DNA from 4 places in the Sporosarcina sp. E16_3 genome. Region 1 is predicted to be linked to each of the others. Evidence: riboswitches for the same ligand, from Rfam matches in the RefSeq annotation. Region 1 holds a riboswitch; each other region holds the start of a gene.

Region 1 (5,641 bases):
GATACTAAGTGTAAATGATTTTCATTCTCAATTAACAGGAGGAAAAATGAACATGCGAAAAATAATATCCCTCATATTTATTATGAGTATTCTTGTATTAGCGGCTTGTGGGGCTACTAAGGAGTCAAAAGATTCAGGTGAGAGTGCACAACCAGCTGATGTGGAATCATATACTGTCGAGCATGCAATGGGGAGTACAGATGTAAAAGGAACACCAAAACGTATCGTAATCTTAACAAATGAAGGGGCTGAAGCCCTTCTATCAATGGGAATTCAGCCTGTAGGTGCAGTTCAATCACCCGCTGAAAAAGTTTGGTATGATCATATGGACATGACAGGTACTGAATCTGTGGGTGTTGAATCAGAACCAAGTTTAGAAAAGATAGCATCTTTAAAACCAGATCTGATCATCGGGAATAAAATGCGCCATGAAGCAGTTTACGAACAGTTAAGTAAAATTGCCCCAACTGTTTTTGCAGAAACACTTCGCGGGGATTGGCAGGAAAACTTTAAATTGTATGCGAAAGCAGTAAATCAAGAAGAAAAAGGTAATGAGGTATTAGGTGCATATAATAATCGCGTTGAAACAATCAAAACTGAATTAGGGGACCAAACGAAGAAAAAAATATCAATGGTTCGCTTTATGGCGGGAGATGTACGCATTTACCATAAAGATTCCTTCTCAGGTGTGATTCTAGATCAACTTGGATTTGCGCGTGCAGATGGACAAGATGTGGATGATTTTGCTGAAAAAGGTCTTACGAAAGAACGGATTCCTGCAATGGACGGGGATGTACTCTTTTACTTTACTTATGAAACTGGGGATAACGAAGCAACGAAGCTTACAAACGACTGGATTGAGGATCCACTATTTAAAAATCTAAATGTCGCGAAAAGTGGAAACGTCTCACAAGTAAATGATATCATTTGGAACACTGCTGGTGGTGTTTTAGCAGCGAACTTAATGCTAGATGATATTGAGGATTACTTCTTGAGGAAGTAATATTAATGAAATGAAATAAAATAACAAAAAAAGTCGAAACAGAAAAAAGCCTGGTGATGCGATGTTTACTCGCTTCACAGGGCTTTTTTCTTATACATAATTTACTTTTCCACCGCTTCTTTTTTATGATACTTTATCACAAACGACGTTTTGGGGTCCCGTTCATGTGGCTGGACTGCGAAAAAGTTAACTATAAATGTTGAACAAATGAAATACCTATAATAAACTGAGCGAAGGCGCCTTACAAGGGGTAGCCGGAGCCCTTGTAAGGCGGCGTAGCTGCTTGGCTTAGCGCGGGAGGCATCCCCTAGCGCTGTAGCGAATTCAATGAAATTCTCTATTTCAAACTACATAATAGATCGCAAGCATACAAATCAAATGAAATAAAAAAGGCATGTATGGTGGGGAACCCAAACACGCCTTGAACTATCACTAATGATCCAGCTACTGGAACATCGTAATTACTATCACAATGGCTCCAAGCAGGATTGAAATCCATGCCAATGCTTTTTGTGGAGAAGCTAAACAGACTAAGCCTAAAACGAGTGCGCCACCACCTAACCAATAAGGTGCATAAAAGAACCCTGCAGCCGCTAAAATTATTGCTAGCCAACCAATCCAGATGCCTAAGGAAGTTTTCAAGTCAATGACCTCCCTTCAATTTGATGGGAACAACAACTGAGTATACTGGTCGTTCGTTATTGTTCTTATAGTTTATTATATGCAGGGTTATGGTGGGGACGGTGGTCATTAGTCGTAATATTGTTATGTGCGTTCAGCTCTCTTTTTCTTGAATGAAATCGGTGAGTGTAGCTGAGGGGACTTGATTAATTATATCAAGGATAGCAAAATCCTATTCAAGTAACTAGGGTGTTTGGGTGAAAAAACAAACTGAAACTATGAAACAATTAATTAATTTATGTAAATGTGTTGCTAATTTTCCAACAATGATGTAAAGTCTGTAATAACGTAACGAAGCAAAACCAACTTAATAGTTTTTCTTATCTAGAGAGGTATAGGGACTGGCCCGATGACACCTCAGCAACCGCCATTTTGTGGCATGGTGCTAATTCCAGCAAGTCGATAAAACGACTTGGTAGATGAGGAGAAGACTTATTCAGATTTAGAGTCTACTTCCTTTATGTAACACAGGAAGAGGCTCTTTTTTATTTTAATAATTTATTCCAATAAGTAACTTATTTTAAAGAACGAGGAAAAAGTTTTGGGGCGGGACTCGAGGAAAGTGAAAGGAGTAAGTGATAGTAATGAATTTAGTAGAGACTATGAAAGAACGCATTTTGATTGGTGATGGAGCAATGGGAACTCTTCTCTATACACACGGTGTGGATCTATGTTTTGAGGAGCTGAACTTGACGCATCCTGAACAAGTGCTTCACATCCATCGGGCCTATATAGAGGCAGGTGCGGATATTATTCAAACGAATACGTATGGCGCCAATTATATTAAGTTAGCACGTTATGGTTTGGAGGACAGTGTAAAAAAAATAAATAAAGCAGCAGTCCAAATTGCCAAAAAAGCCGCTGGTAAAGATACGTTCATCCTAGGGACTATCGGGGGTATTCATGGGTCTCGAACATCCATTGGTACCGAGGAGGAAATCAAGCGCAGCTTTAGGGAACAATTGTATTGCCTACTTCTAGAAGGAGTGGATGGCCTACTTTTAGAAACTTATTACGATTTTGATGAATTAACAACGGTGCTGAAAATTGCACGTGAGGAGACAGATATCCCAATTATTACGAACGTTTCGATGCATGAAGCTGGGGTACTTCAAAATGGGTTGGAGCTAGCGGATGCTTTGCAACAGTTGGAAGATCTAGGCGCGGATATCGTTGGTGTCAACTGCCGCCTCGGTCCCCATCATATGCTTGAATCTTTAGAAACGGTTCCATTAATGAAGCGTGCATTACTCTCAGTGTATCCAAATGCTAGTTATCCAGGATATAAGGATGGGAAATTGTTTTATGAAAATGAGCCTGAATATTTTGAGAAATTAGCAATGAATTTTCGAAAAGAAGGGGTCAGTTTAATAGGTGGATGTTGTGGTACGACGCCAGAACATATTCGTGCACTTGTGAAGGGACTTACAAATCGTGAACCGATTCAAGAGAAATTTATTGAAAAGAAGGAAGCGGAAATAGGGATTGTAGAGTCACCGTCAAAGGAATCGAAACTGCCAACATTGCTTGAAACAGTGAAAAAAAGGCATTCGATAATTGTTGAACTTGATGCACCCAAACATTTAAATACGAGTGAGTTCTTTAAGGGGGCGCAGGCGTTAAAGGATGCTGGTGTGGATGCCATTACATTGGCCGATAATTCATTGGCAACACCAAGAATATGTAATGCTTCAATGGCGTCACTTGTTAAACAAAATATTGGTGCAACGCCTCTTGTCCATATTACGTGTCGTGATCGCAATTTAATTGGATTGCAGTCACATCTCATGGGATTACACACATTAGGTATCACTGAGTTATTGGCAATTACGGGGGATCCTACAAAAATCGGTGAATTCCCCGGAGCAACGTCTGTATTCGATATGACATCTTTTGAATTGATCCAACTCATAAAGCAATTCAATGAAGGCATTTCCAAGTCTGGGAAGTCATTGCAACAGAAGACGTCCTTTACTGTGGCAGCGGCCTTTAATCCGAATGTGCGGCATTTAGATCGCGCCGTGGAAAGATTAGAGAAAAAAATAGAAGCTGGAGCCGACTATTTTATCACGCAGCCTATCTATAGCGCGGAGAAGATTATTGAAGTATACGAGGCGACAAAACATATTGAGACGCCAATTTACATTGGAATTATGCCGCTGACCTCGTCGCAAAACGCCGAGTTTCTACACAATGAGGTACCTGGCATTAAGTTGACGGATCAAGTACGTGCAAGAATGGCTTTGTTAGATGGGAATCGTGAGCAGTCTACGAGAGAAGGTTTAGAGGTTTCTAAGGAATTGATTGATGTGGCGCTTGAGCATTTTCATGGCATCTATTTAATCACTCCCTTTATGCGCTATGACATGACTGTACAGTTGACGGAATATATACACGGTAAAGTGGACGCGATTGTAGCAAGGGAGGTGATTCAAACCAAGAGTGTCGTGTATTAAAATGGATTGAAAAAATAAAATAAAAAATAAAGGGGCTAACATACAATGGTAAAAGTACAAAGTTCAATTAGTGGGTATCCAAGAATTGGTGGAAAACGTGAATGGAAAAGGGCGTTGGAAAGTTTTTGGAATGGGGCAACTTCAGAAGAACAGCTACTAAAAACAACAGAAACGCTTCGGTTAGAAAGTTTACAGAAGCAAAAAGAATTCGGTATCGATCTTATTCCGGTTGGAGATTTCTCATTATATGACCATGTACTGGATACATCGATTATGTTTGGCGTCGTACCAACACGCTTTGAGTATACAGGTGGTAAAGTGCCTTTGGAAACGTATTTTGCAATTGCCCGTGGAACGAAGGATGCAGTTGCTTCAGAAATGACGAAATGGTTTAATACAAACTATCACTATATTGTTCCGGAACTAGAAGGTGTAACGCCACAACTAGTTGAAAACCGTCCTCTCGCTTTTTATAAAGAAGCAAAAGAAAAGCTGGGTATTGACGGCAAGCCCGTTATCCTAGGTCCAGTTACATATATTAAACTGGCAAAGTCTTTCGGCGAAGAGAATTTCCCTGCTTTATTGCAACAGTTTACACCGTTGTATATCGAAGTATTGAAAGAACTTGTAGAAGCAGGGGCCAAGTGGGTTCAGGTTGATGAGCCGATTCTTACAAGTAAGTTGTCGGAAGAAGATTTCCAACATGTGCAACAGGCGTACGCAGCAATCCATGAAGCGGTGCCACAATTAAAGATTATCCTACAAACGTATTTTGAAAAAGTAGCTAATTATGAAGCAGTTGTTGCGTTGCCAGTACATGGATTCGGTCTGGACTTTGTGCATGGCGATTCGCTTGAATTGTTACAGAAATATGGTTTCCCTCAAGACAAAGTACTTGCAGCGGGTGTTATTGACGGTCGAAATGTATGGCGTGCAGATCTAGATAAAAAAGTAACGCTATTAGAAGAAATCCAGTTACATGTTGATAAAAGCCGCTTGATTGTTCAACCTTCTTCTTCACTTCTTCACGTTCCTGTTAGTACGGAAACGGAAGAAAAATTGGATCCAATTATTAAAGGCGGTCTGTCATTCGCTGATCAGAAGCTTGCTGAAATTGTCCTCCTTAGTAGAGGGGTTCACGATGGAACTGAAACGATTGCAACAGGACTAGAGGAGAGCAGAAATGCACTTGCTCGTCTAAATAACTCGAAGTATCGACAAAATGTTGAAGTGAAAGAAACGATTGAAAATTTAACTGAGCAAGATGTAAATCGTTCATTGCCATTTGCGGAACGGATTATTGAACAGCAAAAACGCTTTAATTTACCTCTTCTGCCGACAACGACAATCGGGAGTTTACCGCAGACGCCAGAAGTCAGACAGACAAGATCTAAATGGCGTAAAGGTGAAATAACGAATGAGGCCTACGAGCAATTTATCAAAGATCAGATTGACAAGTGGATTGAAATTCAAGAAGACATTGGCATTGACGTTTTGGTTC
Region 2 (5,641 bases), on a different contig from region 1:
CTCTTTCGATTAGCTTATCGCTATATCCCCTTAGACCTAAGTGATGGCCAATCAATGTGCGCATATTGACATAAGGATGAAGGTGGGCAACGGAATAATCTCTCATCACATGTCGTCGAAGATCTTTCGGAATGTAGACTTCAACATCTTCACGGACCGTTTTCACTGGCTTCTCCAATACAGCAACCGCAGTTTTGGAAGCACGAACCGCCTCCGCTAGTACACGTTTCTCCTGTTGGATAACCAAGTCGTCCAATAAAACCACTTTATCTTCCTTATCCTGCAAACGATTGGCAAGATCAAGCCCTTGCATGGCATCTTTTGCATATAACACCGGACCGTCGTATTCAGCAGATATTTTTGTTTCTGTGAAACGACGAGACAGAGCTGCTCCCCCTACAAGGATTGGTACATCAATACCCGCCTCTTTAAAATCTTGCGCTGTAATCACCATTTGATGCGCAGATTTAACAAGTAGGCCAGACAAACCAATGATATCCGGCTTTTCTTGACGAATGACTTCAATCAGCTTAGCGGGTGTAACTTTAATGCCAACATCGATTACTTTATAGCCATTATTACTTAAAATAATCTCGACCAAGTTTTTCCCAATATCATGCACATCACCCTTGACTGTTGCCAACACGATTTTCCCCTTACCGGAATCGTCTTCTTTTTTCTCCATGAAATCTTCTAGGTAGCCAACAGATGCTTTCATAACACCTGCACTTTGCAGTACTTCGGCAACAATGAGTTTATTCTCATTGAACAAGCGCCCTACCTCAGCCATCCCTTTCATCAGCGGCCCGTTGATAATATCAAGCGGCGTATCATACATCTGAAGTGCAGCTTCCAAATCAGGGAGTAGCCCTTCTTTTGTTCCTTCAATAATGTAATAAGCAAGACGTTCAGGAACTGTTTTTGGAATATCATCTTCTGTTTTCTCTTTTTTCTTACCGCGATAAAAATCAGTGAAATCAGCAAGTGTTTTGTCCGTTGTGGTAAATAAAAGCTCGTCCGCCATTTTAATTTCCTGCTCTGGAATAGACGCAAAGCGCTCCAGTTTCTCTGTATTCACAATCGCAAAATCAAGCCCTGCTTGCGTACAATGGTATAAATAAACGGCATTCAACACTTCACGTCCGACCGGCGGCAGTCCAAATGATACATTACTTACACCTAACGTCGTTAAACAGCGTGGCATCTTTTCTTTTATTAAACGAATGCCTTCAATCGTTTCTACTGCTGCACCAATGTATTGTTGATCCCCTGTTCCGACTGGGAATACGAGCGGATCGAAAATAATATCTTCCGGCGCAAGGCCCCATTTGTTGACAAGCAAGTCATATGAACGCTCCGCGATTTCAAGTTTTCGTTCACGCGTAACGCCCATTCCGATTTCATCAATTGTCCCTACGACGACAGCGGCACCATACTTTTTCACAAGTGGCATCACTGCGTCAAAACGTTCTTCCCCGTCTTCTAGGTTGATGGAGTTAATAATTGTTTTACCTTGTGAATACTTTAGCGCTTCCTCAATCACATTTTCATCCGTCGAGTCAATGACAAGTGGTACTTTAACTTTTTTCACAACCTCTTTCATGAATTCGGACATGTCCTCTAACTCATCACGGTCTGGGTTCGCAAGACAAATATCAATAACGTGCGCGCCGCCTTTTACTTGGGCACGTGCAATTTCAGATGCTTCTTCAAACTTGCCTTCTATAATTAGTCGTTTAAATTTCCGAGATCCTATTACATTCGTGCGTTCGCCAATTAATAATGGACGCATTGATTCATCATATTGAAGGGGCTCAATCCCAGATAAAACATGACCACGACTTGATTCCGCCGGCTTACGTGGCGCCAAATCCTTCACCGCTTCTCGTAGTGCTCGAATATGTGCAGGAGTCGTTCCGCAACATCCACCCACCACATTTAACCAACCTTTTTCTGCAAAACCCTTTAACTTTTTAGAAAGTGATTCGGGCGATTCATGGTAATGCCCTTCTTCATCTGGTAATCCAGCGTTCGGATAACAGCTAACATAGCCATCCGATATCTCTGACAGCGAGCGGATATGATCCCTCATAAATTCGGGTCCAGTTGCACAGTTTAAGCCTACAGAAAGTGGTTTAACATGCTCAATGGAAATATAGAAGGCTTCAATGCTTTGGCCAGCTAGCGTCGTTCCCATCGGTTCAATTGTTCCTGAAATCATAATTGGAAGTTCTATCCCCGTAACTTCAAACGCTTTTTTAATGCCAATTGTAGCGGCCTTGACGTTCAGCATATCTTGGCTAGTTTCTAGTAAAATTAAGTCACTTCCGCCTTCAACTAATGCTTTTGCTTGTATGTAAAAGTCCTGTGTCAATTCGTCAAACGTAATTCCACCTGTGACAGATAGCGTTTTCGTCGTTGGCCCAATTGCACCTGCTACAAAACGTGGCCATTCATCTGTAGAGAATTCAGCACTGCATTTCTTCGCAAATTGTGCGGCGCGGAAGTTAATGTCATGTGCTTGGTCTCCAAGATCATAATCATTCAACACAACTGGCGTTCCACCGAACGTATTCGTACAAATGATATCGGCACCCGCTTCTAAATAACCACGATGAATCGTTTCAATAACGACTGGATTAACGATATTTAAATATTCATTACAGCCATCATATTCTTCCCCACCGAAATCTTCCGGAGATAGATTCGCGTTTTGAATCATCGTTCCCATTGCTCCATCGATGATAAGAATTCTTTTTTGAAGTTCCTCTTTAATTAGGTGAGTCGACATAGCTGATCTCTCTCTCTCTGTACGTGAATTTAGTTGTAATGGTGAATAAATTTCAATAACATGCCATTTCGAATGAAAAACGTGATTATGTATTAGCTACTAAAATACCTTTTGCAGCTTTAGTTTCTCTAGTAAACCTATTCTACTTATCCTGCAAAATCACAAAAAAACCTTCTATGAAAAGAAGGCTTACGATATCTAATTCGTTCCTTTTCATCTGTCAGGACATCGCTCGCCTGCTGGATTTAGCACCTCACCTGACGGCTGGTTGCTGAAGCGTCATAGGGCCAGTCCCTCAACTTCTCTTGATAAGAATTCACTATTCAGTTTTAGTTAGTAAGTGTATCGTAACTTGATAGTCTGTTTCAGTCAAGCCTATTTTCATAAGATAGGGAATCTTCTTTCTCCTCGGATAGACAGTTGATTCAATCATCCTTATCATTTTTTCTAACCTTCTATCGCTACTATCCAATGAATCAATAAAATTCTTTTATTAAAATTGGTTTATCTTAAATCAGTGCGGGTATAGTTAGATTACAAGGCGGAACTACCGGAGGATGGACCTTAGTAGACGAGTAACCTACAGGCGATTCTGACGATGAACTGCACAGCCTTGGCGGAAAATTTGCTTTACTGGCGACAGGTACACTTTTTTAGAACCACGTTATCAGGTTCCAATCTTTATGTGTTAACCAAGCAGTAAACGTACCATTTTTTGTGGAAGTGCAACTTGAAGACTGACTTCAAAAAAGCGGATTGCGTACCAACCATCTTGCGTCTGCATGGCCCGAATGGCTAATTGAGTCAGCCCTATCAAACTGCATTGACGAGCGTTTCATTATTATTCGTCAGGAAGAACAGTTTGTGTAATTGAAAAAAACTATCAAATTTTCCGAGTGCACCCCCTTTTTATCGGGGAATAAAAAAAGCATGATCCTCTTAGTTTGTAACCCGTTCAGTGGAGTGGTACAGAATTCAAATTAAAGCATTTTAAAGACCGCTAATTCGATTCTGAATTAGCGGTCTTTAAAATGCCTATACAACAATGTTTACATATAAATCACACTCGTTTTTACAATTGGATTGACAGAAGAAGCAATCACCTTGCAATAAATATTCTAAGGTGAATATAACGTGTTAAAACCACTGCTAATTTAGTGGTTAAATTGAAGGATAATCGAGAGAGAAAAGATGATATTTACCAACCCAAAAACTTGAAAATGCAAATATGTAAAAAGGACCAAACTTGCCCTTTTGCTAATACCGATTAAGTGAATTGGTGCAATTTTTTTCGCTATGTTTAGTTTCATCTTGGACAATTTCAGTAATTCCAGCGGGAGTTAGTTTATCTTTCTCACAAAACTGTTTTACCTTGTTTCCTATTTTTGTGATTCCATAATAATACGTTATATCTGTTTCATCTTTGAAAACTACCCTATAGTGACCGTGAAAAAACTTCCTGTTTATAGTGTGTTTTGGTTCTATAAAGTGAGATTCATTTATCTCTTCTTCTGCATATCCCTTTTCCGACAAATATGTCGGCACTTTTTTGTCTGCTATATATTTTGTAATAGGATTACCATTGTTCAACACGTAAAAAAGACTTAAAGTGATTCCTATGATGATAATAAGCACACTAAGACTTAAAGCAATCACTCTAAAGATTTTCTTTTTCATCAAACTTCCCCCTAGGCAAATTCCGTATTTTGGTAGAGTCGTTGAGTAACGGTACTTTTATTAATACGTTTTAGCAAATATTAAGTTTCATTTTTTAAAAATAACGTGAATTAGAAATGACTACGTATCAATCTCCTTTACCCTCTATACTATATATATCCAATAAAACCTTTTAAAGATAAGTTTTAACTTTAGATATCTGATAAGTTCAAGAAATGAAAAAGCACCACTACATACGGTGCTAATTAGTAACTAGAAATGGTGTGAAACATCTGCTGAAATCTAGTTAATTATTGTGTTATTTGATTTGTTATTTTGTGTTTTGTACTACTGAACTGAATGGGGAAAATTTATTAACAGTTGTTATTTCATCAATTTGCGGTTGTAATTTGATTTATTTCGGGAACACTACAGCTTACTGGAGGAGATAAAATGGCTAGAAATAATAGAATTTTAGTGCCAGGTGCACGACAAGCATTAGATCGGCTGAAAGCGGACGTCATGCAAGCCCAAGGCTACGACGTGGATAAATCTGAACCTAACAACGTGAAATTCGAAATTGCGAAGGAACTAGGCATTCCACTGACGAAGGGCTATAACGGAAAACTAACGTCGGAACAGGCGGGGAAAATCGGTGGCCCGATTGGCGGTAATATGGTGAAAGAAATGGTGAGAATGGCGCAAGAGCGGATGGCGAAGAAATGAAAATAACGCTTGTCCCGCAACTTATGGGGCAGCGTTTTTTATTTGTTGGACAGTTTGTCATGTTTGTTGGACACTTCAGCAAAATGGTTGGACACTCTACTGCGTTTGTTAGACACTTCGGTACAATGGTTGGAAATCACCGCGTTCGTTGGACTCTAACATAATGGTTGGACTGTTTGGCACCTAAAAAAGCACCAGCCAAGTTGCAGCCGGTGCTCCATTTTAAAACTTCGATCCAGTATCTCCGAACTCTTTGAGTAGTTCCCCAAAACTTTTGTTTTTCTCACGTTCTTTGCGTTCAAGGCGAAGTTGCTCTTGGCGTTCTTCTTCTTTCGTCTCTTCAACAGCTGACAATGCCTTTTTTGCCGCTTTCAATTTCTCAAGAATATCATCATCAAGTGCATCGGAATATACAGATCCTTCGTTAGCCCTTTTTTTCGGTTGTGGTGTAGTTTGTTTACGTTTTTT
Region 3 (5,641 bases), on a different contig from region 1:
AGATATTCCGGCCGTGTCGTTCGTAGGTTCACAGCCAGTTGCTGAGTATGTGTATAAAACTGGAACGTCAAATGGTAAGCGTGTCCAAGCATTAGCAGGCGCGAAAAACCACACAATTGTTATGCCGGATGCGGATATGGATTTGACGGTCACCAATATTATTAACGCGGCTTTCGGATCTGCAGGGGAAAGATGTATGGCTTGTGCAGTCGTCGTTGCAGTAGGTGATATTGCAGATGAACTTGTCGGAAGACTAGTAGATGAGTCAAATAAACTGACGATTGGTAATGGACTAGAAGAAGGGATTTTCCTTGGACCTGTTATTAGAGATTCACATAAAGGCAAGACACTCGGTTTCATCGAATCAGGTATTGCGGAAGGTGCTAAACTATTACGTGATGGCCGTGAAGATAAGTCTACTTCGGAAGGCGGTTATTTCGTCGGCCCGACGATTTTTGACAATGTCACTCAGGAAATGAAAATCTGGAAAGAAGAGATTTTTGCTCCGGTGTTGTCTATTGTACGAGTGGATACATTAGATGAAGCAATTGAACTTGCGAACAAATCAGAGTTTGCAAACGGGGCTTGTTTATTTACAGATAGTGCAAGTGCAATCCGAAAATTTAGAGAAGAAATTGATGCGGGGATGCTTGGCGTGAATCTTGGTGTTCCAGCTCCAATGGCGTTCTTCCCGTTCTCTGGCTATAAAAAATCATTCTACGGTGACTTGCACGCGAATGGTCGCGATGGGATTGAGTTTTACACACGTAAAAAAATGTTGACTGCGCGTCACTAATACTAAGAATTAATTGTGAAAATAGAAGGGAGTAGAGGAAATGACTACAGCAAAAGAGACTACGAAATCATTAGTTGAAAAGGACCGGGAAAACGTTTGGCACCATATTTCTTCCTATAATGAAAAGAATCCACCGATGATAGTGGAGAGTGGGGAAGGGGCCTGGATTACAGACCATAACGGCAATCGTTACTTGGATGGAATGTCTGGGTTATGGTGTGTAAACGTTGGTTATGGTCGTGAGGAGCTAGCGCAAGCTGCCTATGATCAGATGAAAAAGATGGCCTATACACCGATGACTCAAAGTCACGAACCAGCGATTTTACTTGCTGAAAAGTTGAATGAAATGCTTGGCGGCGACTATAAAATCTTTTATTCAAACAGCGGGTCTGATGCGAACGAAGTAGCATTTAAACTTGCGCGTCAATACCATCAACAAAACGGGGAGCCGTCACGCTATAAATTCATTTCCCGCTACCGTGCGTATCACGGAAGCTCCATGGGGGCATTGGCTGCAACGGGTCAATCACTGCGGAAATACAAGTATGAGCCGCTAGCGCCAGGATTCTTGCACATTGCACCTCCGGACAATTACCGTAGACCTGCGGGACAGTCAATTGAAGAATACAATATACAACGCGCCCAAGAGTTTGAAGAAAAGATCATTTGGGAACAGAAGGAAACAATCGCTGGAATTATTATGGAACCGCTTATTACAGGTGGTGGAATCCTAATTCCACATCCGATTTATCTGGAGAAAGTCCAGGAAATCTGTACACGCCACGGTGTGCTGCTTATTGTTGATGAAGTCATTTGTGGATTCGGACGGACTGGGAAAGAATTTGGTCATCAGCATTTTAATTTAAAACCGGACATTATTACGATGGCAAAAGGACTAACGAGCGCTTATTTGCCATTATCAGTTACGGCTATTCGAAAAGATATTTATGAAAAGTTCGATACAGGTGAAGGTAACAGTCATTTCCGCCATGTTAATACATTTGGTGGGAATCCAGCGGCTTGTGCAGTCGCGTTGAAGAATCTAGAAATCATTGAGAGAGAAAGTCTTGTTGAACGGTCGGCTGAGCTTGGCGAGCGTCTCCTAAAAGAGTTGGCAAGCTTAAAGGATCATCCGTTTGTTGGAGATATCCGCGGGCTTGGATTCTTGTTAGGCATTGAACTTGTGGAGAATAAAGAAACGAAAGAACCTGCTACAAATGCCCGTGTTGCGAAAATCATTGGCGAATGTAAGGCGAATGGACTTATTATAGGAAGGAACGGCGATACAGTTGCTGGGTATAACAATATTCTAGCGCTCAGCCCACCGCTGTCTTGTACGGATGAAGATGTGGACTTTATTATTGCGGTTATGAAGAGAGTGTTCAGTGAAAACGAATGAGTTAGGGGAATACTTTTTATCCTGCTAAATAAAAAACTGAGAACCTCCTATTTAGGGGCTCTCAGTTTTTACTTTTATTCTTTTTAAACACCGTCGAAACCCGCTTCTCACTACGCTCTTTCATCCGTTGGAAATTCTCAATATGCTTCCAAACCGCAATTGCAAATAACAGAGTTGCTATCACGACCGGCCAGTATCCGTCCGTCCACACTGCCATCGCGATAAGCGTCAGGTAGAGCATCAGTACACCGAACACGAGAAAGTCTGTTACTAGCGCTACGACGACAAATAATACAAAACCGATGAGTCCAATCTGCCAGTCGATGGCGAGCAGTACACCAATAATTGTCGCGGTTCCTTTACCGCCGTTAAAGTTCATATAAAACGGGAAGTTATGCCCAATTACGGTTGCTGCACCTGCGAGGAATAAAAGTGAGGCTAAAATGTCTCCTAGAAGTCCCGCGTTATCTGCGAAATAACGCACAAGTAAGACAGCTGCCGCACCTTTTCCGATATCAATTACTGCAACAAGTGCGCCGAATTTCTTTCCAAGAACAATGGTCGCATTCGAAGCGCCGGCATTTTTTACACCAGTTTCTTTCAAATTAACGCCGGATATTTTCTGCGCGATAACTGACCCATGCAGACAACCGACTGCATATCCCCAAAAGAGCACGCCTACAACCCACAACCACATATCAAATTCCTCCTAAAATGGCGATAGATTAAGTGTAACATTCTACATAGACACAAGTTTCAGAAATATTGTTCAATAAACTATTGACAAAGTATTGAGATATCTACTATACTATGTCACAAGATGGAAAACTGAATATCACAAACTCTTATCAAGAGCGGCGGAGGGAATAGGCCCTGCGATGCCCGGCAACCAGCAAGTCACCAACTTGCAAAGGTGCTACTTCCTACAGATTCGTGCGAACGGTCTGAAAGATAAGGGGAGGAATAAGCGAAAGCGTAACCCTCTTCTTAAGCGAAGGGGGTTATTTTTTATTCCGAAAATACCCCTAACGCCTCCGTACATCACAATCGTATCCATCTAAAAAAACTCTGGAGGTAATGAAAATGACAAAACTTCAACCCGAAACAATTCTTCTACACGGTGGACAAAAACCTGATCCTGTAACAGGTTCACGCGCAGTTCCAATTCATAGAACCTCTTCTTTTGTATTCCGTGATACAGAGCACGCTCAAAAATTATTTGCACTACAAGAAGCAGGCAATATCTACACACGCATCACAAATCCGACTGTTGCAGTTTTTGAAGAGCGTATTGCGCTTCTTGAAGGTGGTACGGCGGCAGTTGCATTGTCTTCTGGCATGGCGGCTATTGCATTTTCCATTTTGAACGTTGCAGGGGCCGGAGATGAAATTGTTGCAGCAAGCAACTTATACGGTGGTACGTATAATCTATTCGCCACTACGCTACCGCGATATGGAATTAATGTAAAATTCGTCGACGCAACAGATTCTGAAAATTTCCGTGTAGCAATTACAGATAAAACAAAAGCCGTATTCGCAGAAACAATCGGTAACCCGGGTCTTCATGTTCTTGATATTGAAGCGGTTGCGAACATTGCGCATGAAAATGGTCTTCCGCTTCTCATAGATAGTACATTTGCATCGCCATATGGTTCGAATCCTATTGAGTTCGGTGCGGATGTTGTCATCCATTCTGCTACAAAATGGATTGGTGGGCATGGTACGACAATCGGTGGGGTTGCTGTTGATGCCGGAACATTCGATTGGACACAGGGGAGGTTCCCTGGCTTCACAGAGCCGGATGCATCATATCATGGTCTTCGTTACGGAATTGATACAGCAGCAGCGGCATTTGCGACTAAACTACGCGTTCAACTCTTGCGTGACTTCGGGCCTTGCTTAGATCCGGATAGTGCATTCAACTTCCTCCAAGGACTTGAAACGTTGCACCTGCGTGTGACAAGGCATAATGAAAATGCCGTTAAGGTAGCGGAGTTCTTGAAGAAACATCCATCTGTTGAATGGGTAACATATACAGGCAACGAAGATCATCCATCTTATGACCTTGCGAAAAAGTACTTGAAAAACGGTTTCGGTTCCATTATTGTATTTGGTATTAAAGGTGGACGCGATGCAGGCCGAAATGTAATTGATAACGTTAAGATCTGGTCGCATGTTGCGAACGTTGGGGATGCAAAATCGCTGATTATTCATCCTGCTTCAACGACGCATCAGCAACTTGGACCTGAAGACTTGGAAAAGTCGGGCGTAACAGAAGAATTGATCAGACTATCGGTTGGGCTTGAATCTGTAGAAGATATTATTGCAGACCTTGCACAAGCGATTGAACTAGCAGTACCAGTAACGGTATGATTTTCGGGTAAAAGGAAGGGCGTGACAATCGTGAAGACGGGAATTGTAGAAATCGGTAACATGACATTGGAATCCGGTGTCGTCTTAGAAAATGTACAGCTTGCTTATGAAAGAATAGGCAGTCTGGATAGACCGATCGTCTTAGTTTGTCATGCCTTGACAGGAAATCACGTGACAGTTGGAACGGATGAAAACCCGGGTTGGTGGAGCGGGCTAGTCGGCCGTGGGAAAAGTATCGATACGAACGGGTTATCAGTCATCTCTTTTAACGCACTTGGCGGAAGTGACGGATCAACAGGGCCGTTAGCTGTTAATCCAGCCACGGGTGAGTTTTATAGGAACTTATTTCCGGAAGTAACAATCCGCGATATGGTGCACGCGGAACGCAGAGCGTTGGCGGTACTTGGCGTCAATCGAATCCGGGCGGTCATCGGCGGTTCGTTTGGTGGCATGCGTGTACTTGAATGGGGCATTTTGTATCCCGAAGATATGGATATTCTATTCCCAATGGCTGTGACGCCGCAAACAACTAAAATAGGGAGCAGGCAATCTCCTTTTGGAAATAGCAGAAATGATATGGAGAGTTGCTATCCCTTAATTCGTGCCATGAATACACATGATATTGGCCGTGATCGGGGGGGCATTGAAATAGCTTCCAGCCGGATAACTGCAAAAGTAGTGGCCTTTGCGTTTACGCACGATCCAATGTGTCCGACGGAAGAAACTCGAACGTTTGTCCATATGATTCCAAATTCAATCTATTGTTTGGTCAATACAAAAAATGGCCATGAAAGCTTTTTAACGGAATTTGAAAAATGGGGACTTGTCATCAACCAGTCCATGGAGGTGGCGGTATGCCGTCAATCAAAGTCGCCCTACTTGGCTTCGGCACTGTAGGTGAAGGGATTTATAGGATTTTGAATGAAAGAAAAGAAGAGATTAAACGAGAAACCGGCTGTGTAATCGATATCGTTTCTATCTTGGTTCGTGATAAGGCGAAAGAACGTCTAGCAACACCTGGAACGAGGATAACGGACGACATTCAGGAAATTTTGTCAAATCCGGACATTGAC
Region 4 (5,641 bases), on a different contig from region 1:
TTTAGAATTCTATAGAACCTATACTATTTCCCTTGTACGGCGAATGAATCTAGCGAAGGAGCGACAAGTGTGAGCCGGAGTAATGAGACCGACAGTGATCTTCTGGGGGGCTCATTACGGGAGGCCATCACCAAGCGACGAAGCGGTATTGGAAACTACTTCCTAGTAATAACCACAAAAAACTCCCTTGCTTTGCATTTGTTAAGTGCTAAGTACATATCAAGACATCCCGGTAATCGTATAGAAGTCATTCAATTCCAAAGCAATCAAAAGTCACCTATACATGGAACGCCCAATAGGTACCTGGACGTCTTTTCTGTTATAATGGCGAAAATGGAGGCGTTACGGTATGGGATTAATTTACTACGGTTATCCAAAGTGTGGAACATGCAGGAAAGCTAAGAAGTGGCTTGAGATGAACAACCTGGACTTCCAGGAAGTGAACATAGCAGAGGCTCCTCCTTCAGAAGAAGAGCTTGGGAAGATGATTGCGGCATCCGGACTGGAATTGAAAAAGTTTTTCAATGTCAGTGGGCTGAAATACAGAGAACTTAATTTGAAAGATAAATTACCCACAATGACAGATGAAGAGAAGATCAGCTTGCTATCATCTGACGGTATGCTGATTAAAAGACCGCTTGTTTTTGGAGACGGTAAAGTGACTGTTGGTTTCAAGGAAGATGAATTCGACAAAGTATGGGGTAACTAATTTCCTATCTTGTCTTTATCCAAGAAATATGACAGAATTGAAGAGAATGAAACTATTTATTTGGAGGGATACGGAATGAGCACACCAAAAGATCTGCGTTATTCTGAAGAGCATGAATGGGTAAAAGACGAAGGCGGTAACTACCGTATCGGTATTACACACTTTGCACAATCTGAACTTGGCGATATCGTATTCGTTGAACTTCCATCTGTCGGCGATGACATCAAAGCGGACGAGCCTTTCGGAAGCGTTGAGTCAGTTAAGACAGTATCTGAACTTTATGCACCTATCAGCGGTAAAGTCATTGAAGTGAACGAAGGACTTGAAGATAGCCCTGAATTCGTCAATGAATCACCGTATGAAAACGCATGGATGATCGTCGTTGAACCTTCAAATGTTTCTGAGCTAGACGAACTTATGTCAGCTGAAGCGTATGAAAAAATGACTGTCGGAGAATAACTAAAACAAGGCGCCGGTATTTTTCCGGCGTTTTTTGCATCTCTATATAGAACAGAGCAATAGAGGAGGCATCTTGTGTCGGATGAAAGAGTAATTATCGTTGAAGGTGGTTCGGATAAGAAGCGTTTGGCACGAATACTTATTGAGCCTGTCGAGATTATTTGTACGAACGGCACAGTAAGTCCTTATCGGCTTGAAGAGTTGCTTGCACCTTACGAAGAACATGAACTATTCGTCTTCGTTGATGCGGATGAAGATGGAGAAAAGACCCGCATATTATTCAAAAGAGAGTTCCCAGCGGCAATCCATTTGTACACGGAAAAGGTTTACCGAGAAGTGGAGACAACACCGTATAAAGTGTTAGCTACAATACTACAAGGTGCGAATTTTAAAATTCGACCGGAATTTCTAATTTAAAGGATGTAGAATTAATGGAAACTTGGACACGCGAACAATGGGAGACGGCTTTGAAAGGGTCTTCAGTAGCAGCGTTTTATTTATATACACCGATGTGTGGAACATGTGCGGTCGCTTCTAAAATGATGAACGTTATTAACGTCATGAGACCGGAAATACCAATTGGGAAAGCAGATTTGAATTATGTACAAAACATCGCAATTGACTATGAAATCGAAAGCGTTCCTTGCCTTCTTATACAAAAGGATGGCGTTGTAATCCATAAAATATATGCGTTTCAGTCAGTTCCGTATCTACTAGAAAAAATAGATTGACAACGGATGTATAGTACTGATATACTACGTATTAACATTCAATTGAATAGTCACTCTTATTAAGAGAGGTGGAGGGATAGTGCCCTGCGAAGCCCGGCAACCGTCACGAAAGTGAAATGGTGCCAAGTCACACAAAGCGTAAGCTTTGAAAGATGAGAGATTGGACAAACGTTTATTTTAATATAGCGTTAAGCCTTTCTGCCCGTCTGCAGGAAGGCTTTTTTGTATTCTAAAGGGATCGCAGCCAAAGAGCGCCGCGTCCTGCGGCAAAGGCTGCATGACCTGCCTCCTGCAGGCCCAAGCGGAAGGCGCCTGCTTAGATGCGACAGGCATAAGGCAGAACGGCGTAGCGGCGAACTACCGCATAGCTGGGCTGACTTATGACCCGAGCGTCTGGCGCCTGAAGCTAGACAGAGTTAGTAACAAAACAATTTTTTAGAGGTGAAATAGATGATTCATTTAACGGATATTAATAAAAGATTCGGTGAAGGGCCAGGAAGTATTTCTGCAGTCGAAAATGTATCGCTTGAAATTGCTGACGGTGAGATTTTTGGAGTCATCGGCTACAGCGGGGCAGGAAAAAGTACGTTGATCCGACTACTGAACGGTCTTGAAATGCCGACATCGGGCAGTGTGAAAATAGGAAGTCTAGAAATATCAGCAATCAAAGGTAAAGAACTGCGGGAAGCACGACAAAAAGTGAGTATGATTTTCCAACACTTTAACCTACTGTGGTCTAGAACAGTAAGGGAAAATATCGCTTTCCCTCTTGAAATAGCGGGTGTAGGAAAAGTCGAGCGTGAAAAGAAAGTGGCGGAATTGATTGAAGTAGTCGGTTTGAGTGGTCGTGAAAATGCGTATCCATCCGAATTGTCCGGAGGTCAGAAGCAGCGCGTAGGGATTGCCCGTGCGCTTGCAAACGACCCTGAAGTCCTTCTTTGTGACGAAGCGACTTCAGCCCTTGATCCAGAAACGACGGATTCGATACTTGATCTCTTAACGGGCATCAATGAACGACTTGGACTGACAATTGTTCTTATTACACATGAAATGCACGTTATCCGTAAAATTTGCCACAGAGTTGCAGTTATGGAAGCAGGGAAAGTTGTTGAGTTGGGGGATGTCCTTGATGTATTCCAATCGCCGAAGGAAGCGATTACGAAGCGATTTGTCTCTCAAGTGACAGAGCCAATAGAAGCGAAGCAGGCAATGGCGCATATTAAAGAAGAATTTCCTTCTGGAACGCTTATCAAGCTTGTTTTTGTAGGAGAGAAAACAGAGCAGCCTGTGCTCGCGAGTCTTATTCGGAAATTCACTGTCGATGTCAATATCGTTCAAGGGAATATTTCTCATACACATGGCGGAGCATACGGCACACTCATACTTCAGCTCCTTGGCGATTCGGTAATCATTGAGGAAGCAATTCACTATCTTCATGAAAATGATGTTCAGACGGAGGTGATCGGTAATGATTGAAAACCTTTTTCCGAATGTCGACTGGACTAAAATGTGGGAAGCAACAGTGGAAACACTTTATATGACTACAGTTTCGACAATCTTAACATTCGTTATAGGATTAGCACTTGGCGTTTTGCTCTTCTTATCTGGTCCCGGTCAACTGTGGTCGAATAAGTTGGTCAATATTATTTCAGGGGCATTCGTCAATATCTTTAGATCCATCCCGTTTATCATATTAATCATTTTGCTTATTCCGTTTACGAAATTTCTTCTTGGCACAATGCGCGGACCGGATGCAGCGATGCCGGCTCTTATTATTGGGGCGGCACCATTTTATGCAAGAATGGTGTTGATTGCATTACAGGAAATTGATAAAGGTGTAATTGAAGCTTCGAAGTCAATGGGAGCTAAAACGAGGACGATTATTTTTAAAGTCCTATTACCAGAATCAATGCCTGCACTTGTTTCGGGAATTACTGTAACGGCCATTGCACTCGTTGGGTATACCGCGATGGCGGGGATTATCGGCGCAGGTGGTCTGGGGACACTCGCGTACTTAGATGGATTCCAGCGTAGCCGTGAGGACGTTACACTTGTTGCAACAATCACTATTTTAATTATCGTCTTCATCATTCAATTCATCGGGGATTTCGCGGTGAGGAAATTTGACAAGAGATAATAGTAGTACAGTAACATCAGGCCTTGCCTGTAAATCATAAAAAACAGAGAAAAAGGGGAGAAATAATTATGAAAAAGCTTTTAGGGGGAATAGTATTAGCAGTACTGGTATTTGCATTGGCAGCTTGCGGTGCGAAAAACGACAGCGGCGATAAAAATGTAAGTAGTGAAGATAAAGCTGTCAAAGAAACAGTTGAAGAAACGAAAATCGTCATTGGTGCATCTAACACACCGCACGCAATTATTTTAGAAAAAGCAGCACCGATATTGAAAGAAAAGGGCATTGAACTTGTCATTGAAACATACCAAGATTATGTTTTGCCAAATAAAGATCTTGAATCTGGTGATTTGGATGCAAACTTCTTCCAACACATACCTTATTTAGACCAACAAGTAATTGACCATGGTTATAAGTTTGCGAATGCAGGGGCTATCCATATCGAACCGATGGCTGTGTACTCAACGAAATATAAATCAATCGAAGAACTTCCAGAAGGTGCTGTTATTATTTTTAGTAACTCAGTAGCTGAACATGGCCGTGTCCTATCTTTGCTAGAGTCAGCTGGGTTAATCAAATTGGCTGATGGAGTAGACAAAGTAAAAGCTGAAGTGAAAGATATTGTAGAAAACCCAAAAAATCTAAAGTTTGATGCGAATTACGAACCATCACTTTTACCGCAATTGTATAAAAATGATGAGGGTGATGCAGTTGTTATCAACGCAAACTATGCAATCGATGCAGGTTTGAATCCGGTTGAAGATTCGATTGCAATTGAAGCGACAGAATCTCCATATGCGAACATCATCACAGTAAGAGAAGGCGATGAAAATACTGAAGCGATCAAGACTTTGATTGACGTACTGAAATCGAAAGAGATTCAAGACTTTATTCTTGAAGAGTGGGGCGGCGACGTCGTTCCAGTTAAGTGATTTGATGATGAAAGTGGACAACCCGCTTTACCTGTCATCCAGATTAACATCATAGAAAAAGGGAGATTGTGAAATGAAAAAACTTATTACAGGAATTTTATTAGCAGTACTGGTACTTGCACTTGCAGCTTGCGGAACAGGAACAAAAAATGCGAGCGACAGTAATAATGTAAGCAAAGAAGACAATAACGATAGCAACGGGGAAAAAGAATTAACTAAACTTGTTGTCGGTGCTTCCAATACACCGCATTCAATCATCCTTGAACAAGCAAAACCGTTATTGGAGGAAAAGGGTTACGATCTTCAAATCGAAACCTATCAAGACTATGTGTTGCCGAATAAAGATCTTGAATCTGGCGACCTTGATGCAAACTACTTTCAGCACATTCCTTATCTAGAGTTGCAAATCAAAGATGCCGGATACGACTTTGTGAATGCAGGCGGTATCCATATTGAACCAATCGGTGTTTATTCGAAAAAGTATAAATCACTTGATGAACTTCCAAATGGTGCGACGATATTAATGAGTAGCTCAGTTTCGGATCACGGACGTGTGCTTGCAATGCTTGAATCAAAAGGACTTATCAAACTTGACGAAAGCATAGATAAAACAGCTGCTGAACTGAACGATATCGTTGAAAACCCTAAAAACATTAAATTTGATGCAAACTACGAA

The links. A riboswitch is a leader RNA that binds a small molecule or an ion and turns the genes downstream of it on or off. The one in region 1 is predicted to bind S-adenosylmethionine.
Region 2: it holds a riboswitch for S-adenosylmethionine, as region 1 does, so the genes downstream of both, metH (methionine synthase) here and I2483_RS14120 (bifunctional homocysteine S-methyltransferase/methylenetetrahydrofolate reductase) in region 1, are expected to answer to the same signal.
Region 3: it holds a riboswitch for S-adenosylmethionine, as region 1 does, so the genes downstream of both, I2483_RS07740 (O-acetylhomoserine aminocarboxypropyltransferase/cysteine synthase family protein) here and I2483_RS14120 (bifunctional homocysteine S-methyltransferase/methylenetetrahydrofolate reductase) in region 1, are expected to answer to the same signal.
Region 4: it holds a riboswitch for S-adenosylmethionine, as region 1 does, so the genes downstream of both, I2483_RS11085 (methionine ABC transporter ATP-binding protein) here and I2483_RS14120 (bifunctional homocysteine S-methyltransferase/methylenetetrahydrofolate reductase) in region 1, are expected to answer to the same signal.

What each region holds. Positions count from the first base shown of each region.
Region 1 is NZ_JADPRX010000025.1:24,053-29,693, forward strand. It holds gene I2483_RS14110 (ABC transporter substrate-binding protein) at 53-1,003, shown strand; gene I2483_RS14115 (hypothetical protein) at 1,448-1,645, opposite strand; SAM riboswitch class I at 2,002-2,110, shown strand; gene I2483_RS14120 (bifunctional homocysteine S-methyltransferase/methylenetetrahydrofolate reductase) at 2,269-4,140, shown strand; gene metE (5-methyltetrahydropteroyltriglutamate--homocysteine S-methyltransferase) at 4,186-5,641, shown strand, end outside.
Region 2 is NZ_JADPRX010000014.1:25,274-30,914, forward strand. It holds gene metH (methionine synthase) at 1-2,791, opposite strand, end outside; SAM riboswitch class I at 3,002-3,106, opposite strand; gene I2483_RS10055 (DUF3139 domain-containing protein) at 4,049-4,468, opposite strand; gene I2483_RS10060 (alpha/beta-type small acid-soluble spore protein) at 4,901-5,173, shown strand; gene I2483_RS10065 (hypothetical protein) at 5,170-5,337, shown strand; gene I2483_RS10070 (YqkE family protein) at 5,396-5,641, opposite strand, start outside.
Region 3 is NZ_JADPRX010000009.1:31,759-37,399, reverse strand. It holds gene I2483_RS07755 (CoA-acylating methylmalonate-semialdehyde dehydrogenase) at 1-796, shown strand, start outside; gene I2483_RS07750 (aspartate aminotransferase family protein) at 837-2,195, shown strand; gene I2483_RS07745 (glycerol-3-phosphate acyltransferase) at 2,257-2,892, opposite strand; SAM riboswitch class I at 3,038-3,153, shown strand; gene I2483_RS07740 (O-acetylhomoserine aminocarboxypropyltransferase/cysteine synthase family protein) at 3,279-4,568, shown strand; gene I2483_RS07735 (homoserine O-acetyltransferase family protein) at 4,599-5,465, shown strand; gene I2483_RS07730 (homoserine dehydrogenase) at 5,423-5,641, shown strand, end outside.
Region 4 is NZ_JADPRX010000016.1:59,975-65,615, reverse strand. It holds gene I2483_RS11105 (arsenate reductase family protein) at 350-709, shown strand; gene gcvH (glycine cleavage system protein GcvH) at 785-1,168, shown strand; gene I2483_RS11095 (toprim domain-containing protein) at 1,244-1,585, shown strand; gene I2483_RS11090 (thioredoxin family protein) at 1,600-1,899, shown strand; SAM riboswitch class I at 1,953-2,058, shown strand; gene I2483_RS11085 (methionine ABC transporter ATP-binding protein) at 2,350-3,375, shown strand; gene I2483_RS11080 (methionine ABC transporter permease) at 3,368-4,036, shown strand; gene I2483_RS11075 (MetQ/NlpA family ABC transporter substrate-binding protein) at 4,105-4,965, shown strand; gene I2483_RS11070 (MetQ/NlpA family ABC transporter substrate-binding protein) at 5,039-5,641, shown strand, end outside.